Regions from separate parts of the Paenibacillus sp. 102 genome, predicted to be linked through region 3. Evidence: riboswitches for the same ligand, from Rfam matches in the RefSeq annotation. Region 3 holds a riboswitch; each other region holds the start of a gene.
What was found. Region 3 has a riboswitch for lysine ahead of AAIE21_RS06250 (aspartate kinase). Riboswitches for the same ligand answer to the same signal wherever they lie in the genome.

Region 1 (2,279 bases), on a different contig from region 3:
TCGGTAACAAGCGCGAGCGTAACTTGATTTACCCAACATTAATTGACAATGTAACAGAAGATATGAAAGTTGCTTGGGAAGAGCCATTCGGTCCAATCCTTCCAATCATCCGCGTTTCTTCTGATGAGCAAGCAATTGAAATTGCGAACAAATCAGATTTCGGCTTACAAGCAAGTGTCTTCACAAAAGACATTAATAAAGCATTTGCAATTGCAAATAAAATCGATACTGGTTCTGTTCAAATTAACGGACGTACAGAGCGTGGCCCTGACCACTTCCCATTCATCGGCGTAAAAGGTTCTGGTATGGGAGCACAAGGTATTCGTAAGAGCCTTGAGTCTATGACACGTGAAAAAGTAACTGTATTAAACTTAATGTAACATTTTAGAAGCTAGTCTACCGCTGTAGATTAGCTTCTTTTTATATAAAGTGAAACTTTAATCAGTGGGGGTTTTCTTCATCCCCCACTGATTATCAGCCCTCACCAATCGGGCTTTTACGGGCAGTTGATCCCCCACCTATCTTCCTCGTTTCCCTCTGAATCTTGAGGTAGGGGTCTTACTGCCCGTTAATGCGGGATAAATACAAAATGAAAAACCGGGCAAAAACCATTCTTTTTAGGTGGGAAGAGAGCGTCCGGCCATGTATAGAAGCGGTCAGTGCTTTTTTTGGCCTCATGCAAAGTGAGAACAAAAGGAGAAAGCGAGTGGAGATTTCCTTTTATTTTCATAACCACGACTTAGGTGCTTGAAAATAAAAATGGATATATATGTTGGAAAATCAAGTTGGATATATATTCTTTCATTCACCTATTCACTTATCTCATATGCTTTAGGGCTACTATTCATTAACCAATCCATTACATTCCTAAATTTCGAAAAAGCTCCCTCTTCTTATAATGACAAATTCTTCACTATAGTCTGATTATTTCTATATCCATTGACGTATAAAAATACATTTGTTACCCTTAAATACGTTAATTTAATACATAAATCCTCATTCGTATCTCGGTGAGGTAGAGGTTGCAGTCATTAAGAGTATCATTTCAGGAGATGTAGTGGCATCGATGAATGAATGGGAAAGGAATGGTTGCCGAAGTAAGTAATGCCCACCATGCATTCTTGCTGGGTCTGCTATTTAATAAATGCAGAACTGTCACAAACAATTTGTTTGTGGAGAGCTATCGAGAGGTATGTCGTGGGTTTCCTATAAGATAGAAAGCACGTAGCGACAATGACACGTGCTTTTTTTGTTTTGTATGAAGCTTGCCTTTCTTCCTTTTCGGAAGACATACATATCTCCTCGCTTGACTTGGTTATACTAACTTTGGAGGTATTTTTTATGCAACAGAAAAAATGGGGCTTTTGGGTACTGACAGCATTTGTTGTCGGCAATATGGTTGGCGCTGGTATTTTCATGGTGCCAAGTACATTAGCACAAACAGCAAGCCCTCTCGGTGTTACTTTAGCTTGGTTAACAACAGGGTTTGGTGTTTTAATGCTAGCTCTTGTTTTCGGTAATTTAGCAATTCGTCGTCCTGATTTAACAACAGGACCACAAAGTCATGCATATGCTTTATTTTCATCACCAAAAAAGAAAAAAATGGCTGGATTCAGCATGGTTTGGGGCTACTGGGTCGCAAACTGGGCAAGTAATGTTGCTATTATTACATCTTTTGCAGGTTATTTATCACTCTTCTTCCCGATTATGAAAGATACACGCCTCTTATTTTCAATTGGCACTTTCGATGTGGAAGTTGGAAAACTCATTACATTCTCTATCTGTTCTCTCTTATTATGGGGAACACATATGATTTTAACAAACGGTGTAAACGGAGCTGGAAAATTAAACTTCTTAGCAACAACAACGAAGGTGACAGGATTCCTTCTATTCATCGTTGTTACTTTGTTTGCATTTCAAGCTTCAAAATTTGGACAATGGTACACACCAATGATTGATAAAGAAGGCGTGTCACACGGACTGCTTTCGCAAGTAAATTTAGCTGCTCTAACAACACTTTGGGCATTTATCGGTATTGAATCAGCCGTTCTTTTATCAAACCGTGCGAAATCACCAAAAACGGTAAAACATGCAACTGTTGCTGGCTTATTAATAACTGTTGCCATTTATTTAGGAATTACCATTTTAACAATGGGTGTTCTTCATATGGATAAACTACAAGCGTCTGAACGTCCATTAGCTGATGCATTAAATGCTGCAATGGGTCATGGCGGCGGGAAATTAATGGCCTTGCTTGCCCTTACTTCCCTATTCGGCTC
Region 2 (2,279 bases), on a different contig from region 3:
AGCATACGAGTGCAAGCATACATACCAGAGTTACCAGCCGATAAAACAGCTGTTAAAATAACGGCATTCATAACAGAAGCTGCAAATGCTACACCTGCTTTTTCAAATACAAGTGTAAATGGACTTACTGTTACATCACTTGCTGCAAGACTTTCAGTTGTATAAGGAATCAATAAACCGATAACAAGAATGGCAAAGATGTAGAATAGTAGAATACGCCAAAAGATAGAACGAATTGCTTTTGGAATACTACGCTCTGGATCAGCCGTTTCACCAGCAGCTACACCTAATAATTCAGTTCCTTGGAATGAGAAACCAGCAGCCATAAATACACCGATGATTGCCATGATGCCGCCGTTAAATGGTGCATCCGCAACAGTAAAGTTTTTAAATCCAACAGGTTCGCCGCCCATAATGCCGAAAATCATCATAAATCCAACAATTAAAAAGATAATAACAGTTACTACTTTAATAAGAGCGAACCAATACTCTGCTTCACCAAATCCTTTAACAGATAAATAATTAAAAAGAAACATAATAGCTAAACAAAGACCACTCCAAATTAAAGACGGAGTATTTGGAAACCAAAATTTCATAATTAATGTAACTGCTGCTAGTTCAGCTGCAACAGTAATTGCCCAGTTATACCAATAATTCCAGCCGAGTGCAAATCCAAGTGATGGATCGACAAATTTTGTTGCGTATGTGCTAAATGAGCCGGTGACAGGCATATACGCTGCTAATTCAGCTAAGCTTGTCATTAAAAAGTAAACCATAATTCCGATTGCCGTATAGGCTAAGAGAGCTCCGCCAGGCCCTGCTGTGTGAATAACACCACCGCTTGCAAGAAAGAGCCCAGTACCAATTGTACCACCGAGAGAAATCATTGTAAGGTGGCGCGTTTTCAACCCGCGCTTTAGTTCACCTTGTCCTTGTGTAGATTGTTTTGTAGAGGTAGCTTGATCAGCTATGCTATTCATGTTCAACACTCCTTTTCTTGTAAGATTAGGAAGGAGCGGGGGAGAAAAATACAAAAAACCGCCAAAGGAATTCGGCGGAACGTTTCACAAATAACCACCCCATCATACCCTTCCGTTAAGATAGCACCCCACGTTTACACGGTATTTTGTAAACGTGACAGTTCTGTTCCTATTCGGAGACAGCCCCAGCTTATATTTCCAGAGAAGAAATATAAACTTCGGCAGCATTTCCTTTCAAACGGGATCATTGATATTCTCTGTGTCTCATCCGTTTTACTAATAAAAGCCGCAACCTCTACCTCATCGGATTGATGAGGATTTATTTATTGCTGTGATTTTTAATATATGGCAATTGTAATTAGTTTCTGAAAATATTGCAAGGAATTTTTGTAGGAAATTATCACAAATAATCGGTTATTGTATAGGAAACGTTTTCAAAACTCCGCCCGAACCAACCTACTTAATATGTAAAAAATGAAGAAAAAATTGTTATACAAATGTTTCGCAAAAAGATAGGGAAAATCCTCTAAAATTAAAAGAAAATTCAGAAAAATAAAATTCGACATTGTTCATGTAAACATAGTTATAAATGAATATATGAAGTTTGTAAGTGGAAAAGGGAGGTAAGACAATTGTAAATGAATGAATTTGAAGTGAGCAATTAAAAAAGGTAAGCAAACGAATCATTTGCTTACCTTCATACTACGTAACTATTTTTTCTTTAAGGTAAAACTCGCTTTTGACCAGTCGTATATCCAACGTTTTGTTTTGTAAGTTGAGAGTGATTTCTAACCGCAATGAAAAGTGCAATAATAACGATAAGACCTACTGCAATATAAGAAAGGTTAATAATTGTTGGATCTACTTTAAATGATGTAAGCAGCGTCCGGATATTTGTAAAAATAATGAGTCCGCCAACGAGTACACCAAGTAAATGCGAAGGCACAATTCGTACTAACCATGCAGCGATTGGAGCTGCCAGAATACCGCCAAGCATAAGTGCAAATACCCAAACCCAGCTTACTTGTTCCCATCCTAATGAAATGAAAAATCCGATTGTTGCGGCTAAAGATACTGGAAATTCACTTGTATCTACGGAACCAATGACTTTTCGTGCTTCATTTCCTCGTGCAAGTAGTACTGGTGTTGTAATTGGTCCCCAACCACCACCACCTGTTGAGTCAACAAATCCTGCAAATAATCCTAATGGGATAAGCTGTTTTCCAGACATACGCTTATTTGATTTGACAATCTGTTTTTGAATAATAAATCGTAATAAAATATAGACGCCTAACGTAA
Region 3 (2,279 bases):
ATAGCCCCTTCCTATTTTTATCAATGAAAGTTTACTGTCTGTCCAAAATTTTAACGAAGATATTCTTTCCCCTGTTTCCTTTTGTAATTCCCCTACCGATTCTCCTTCACCAGCTATTTCGAGTCCAAAACCAATTTTCGTTTTGTATAAAAAACGTTGCGGTTCATCCTCTTTTCTCTCTAGATATGATATTTCAGTAAACCTTGCATCCCACTCTGTATGTAACGTTGGATCTTGCGTATACCTCCATAGTTCCTCCATTGATGTTTCCATTTCTGTTTGAACATAAAGCGGTTTCTGCCTCTTCATCCTCTCTCCCTCCACTCCCTCTATATCACTAATGTATACGTAAAATTCGATTCCATCTATATTTTTCAAACAATTCTTTCATTTTATAAAAAGACTTAATTTTCAAAATATTAATAAAGCACTTGATTTCCTAAAATATTTTAATTATTATAAAACAAATGTTACCAAATAACTTCATAAACCAAACACTCTCGCCCAAAACGTGAGATAGAGGTTGCAACGCTTATAAGTATTCTAAAGGAGACACAGAGATGTCGATGAGTTTAGAAGAAAGGAATCGTTGCCGAAATTGATAAATTTCTCTGCATTTATCAATTGGGGCTGTTTTCGAATAGAAACAGAACTGTCATATGTACAGACGTGTATGTATGAAGAGCTATCTACAAAAAAGAGATATCATGTTTTATTATGATATTCCTTTTTTGGCGGTTTTTTTATTAGCTCCTTTTTCTGTTTCCCTTTTCCTGTAACAGCACCATCCTCACCTATTTGAGATGGTGTTTTTTGTTTTTCTTTCCGGTAACTACAGGAATATTTAGGGACTTATACATCTCTCTTATATGTTTTTTACACCTTTCCTGATTGATTAATAAAAATGGACGAAAGAAGGAATTTGCAATGGAAACGATTGTTCAAAAATTCGGTGGTACTTCTGTTGGAAGTATCCAGCGCATTCAACATGTAGCAAATTTAATTATTGAAGAATATGAACGAGGAAACGGCGTTGTTACAGTTGTTTCTGCAATGGGCAAAAGCACAGATGAGCTTGTTGCACTTGCTACGGCTATTACCGAAAATCCAAGTAAACGCGAAATGGATATGCTTTTAACAACTGGCGAACAAGTTACAATCTCTTTATTAACAATGGCACTACAAACAAAAGGATATCAAGCTATTTCACTAACGGGCTGGCAAGCTGGTATCACAACTGAATCTGTACACGGAAGTGCAAGAATCACTGATATCAATACAGAACGGATTCAGTCCTATTTACAAGAAGGTACGATTGTAATTGTCGCTGGCTTCCAAGGATTCAGTGAAGAAAACGAAATTACAACACTCGGCCGCGGTGGTTCTGATACAACTGCTGTTGCCTTAGCGGCTGCGCTTAAAGCGAAAAAATGTGATATTTATACAGACGTCACAGGCGTTTACACAACTGATCCACGCGTTGTAAAAGACGCATATAAATTAGATGAAATTTCTTATGATGAAATGTTAGAACTCGCAAACCTTGGAGCTGGTGTACTGCACCCACGCGCTGTTGAATTTGCTAAAAATCATAACGTCGTTTTAGAAGTTCGTTCCAGTATGGAACGAGAAAATGGAACAATTGTAAGGGGAGAATGTAACATGGAACAACAATCGATCGTAAAAGGTATTGCATTTGAAGATAATATTACACGTGTAACAATGAAAGGATTAGAACAAGGATCGCTTTCAACTGTTTTCTCTACATTAGCTAACGCTCATATTAATGTTGATATCATTATTCAAAGCATTACAAATGAAGGTACTGTACACCTATCCTTCTCTATTCATTCGAGTGATTTAAGAGAAACATTAGAAGTATTAGAACAAAATCAAGAAACGCTTCATTATAAATCGGTAGAATATGAAAATCACCTAGCTAAAGTATCTATTGTAGGATCTGGCATGGTATCTAATCCAGGTGTTGCGGCTAGCATGTTCTCTACACTAAAAGAAGAAAATATTCATATTAAAATGGTAAGTACTTCTGAAATTAAAGTATCTGTTGTAATTGATCGTCTACACTTAGTCGATGGTGTAGAGGCGCTCCATCAAGCATTTATGGCTAAAATTGAACCATTAGTACAAATGCACTAATTCTATATTCGTTTTCAAAAACAACAACGATAAATAGTCTCGTTGTTGTTTATTTTATTATTACCATTTCCTCTTCAAAGAAAACATATTATTCTACACGAAAATTCCATATTTTCAAACAC

Region 1: linked by a shared signal. The riboswitch ahead of AAIE21_RS15895 (amino acid permease) and the one ahead of AAIE21_RS06250 (aspartate kinase) in region 3 are both predicted to bind lysine.
Region 2: linked by a shared signal. The riboswitch ahead of AAIE21_RS12465 (amino acid permease) and the one ahead of AAIE21_RS06250 (aspartate kinase) in region 3 are both predicted to bind lysine.

What each region holds. Positions count from the first base shown of each region.
Region 1 is NZ_JBCGHT010000006.1:125,035-127,313, forward strand. It holds gene AAIE21_RS15890 (NADP-dependent glyceraldehyde-3-phosphate dehydrogenase) at 1-380, shown strand, start outside; lysine riboswitch at 1,009-1,191, shown strand; gene AAIE21_RS15895 (amino acid permease) at 1,342-2,279, shown strand, end outside.
Region 2 is NZ_JBCGHT010000004.1:66,790-69,068, reverse strand. It holds gene AAIE21_RS12465 (amino acid permease) at 1-980, opposite strand, end outside; lysine riboswitch at 1,094-1,286, opposite strand; gene AAIE21_RS12460 (sulfite exporter TauE/SafE family protein) at 1,702-2,279, opposite strand, start outside.
Region 3 is NZ_JBCGHT010000002.1:54,736-57,014, forward strand. It holds gene AAIE21_RS06245 (DoxX-like family protein) at 1-309, opposite strand, end outside; lysine riboswitch at 510-696, shown strand; gene AAIE21_RS06250 (aspartate kinase) at 928-2,157, shown strand.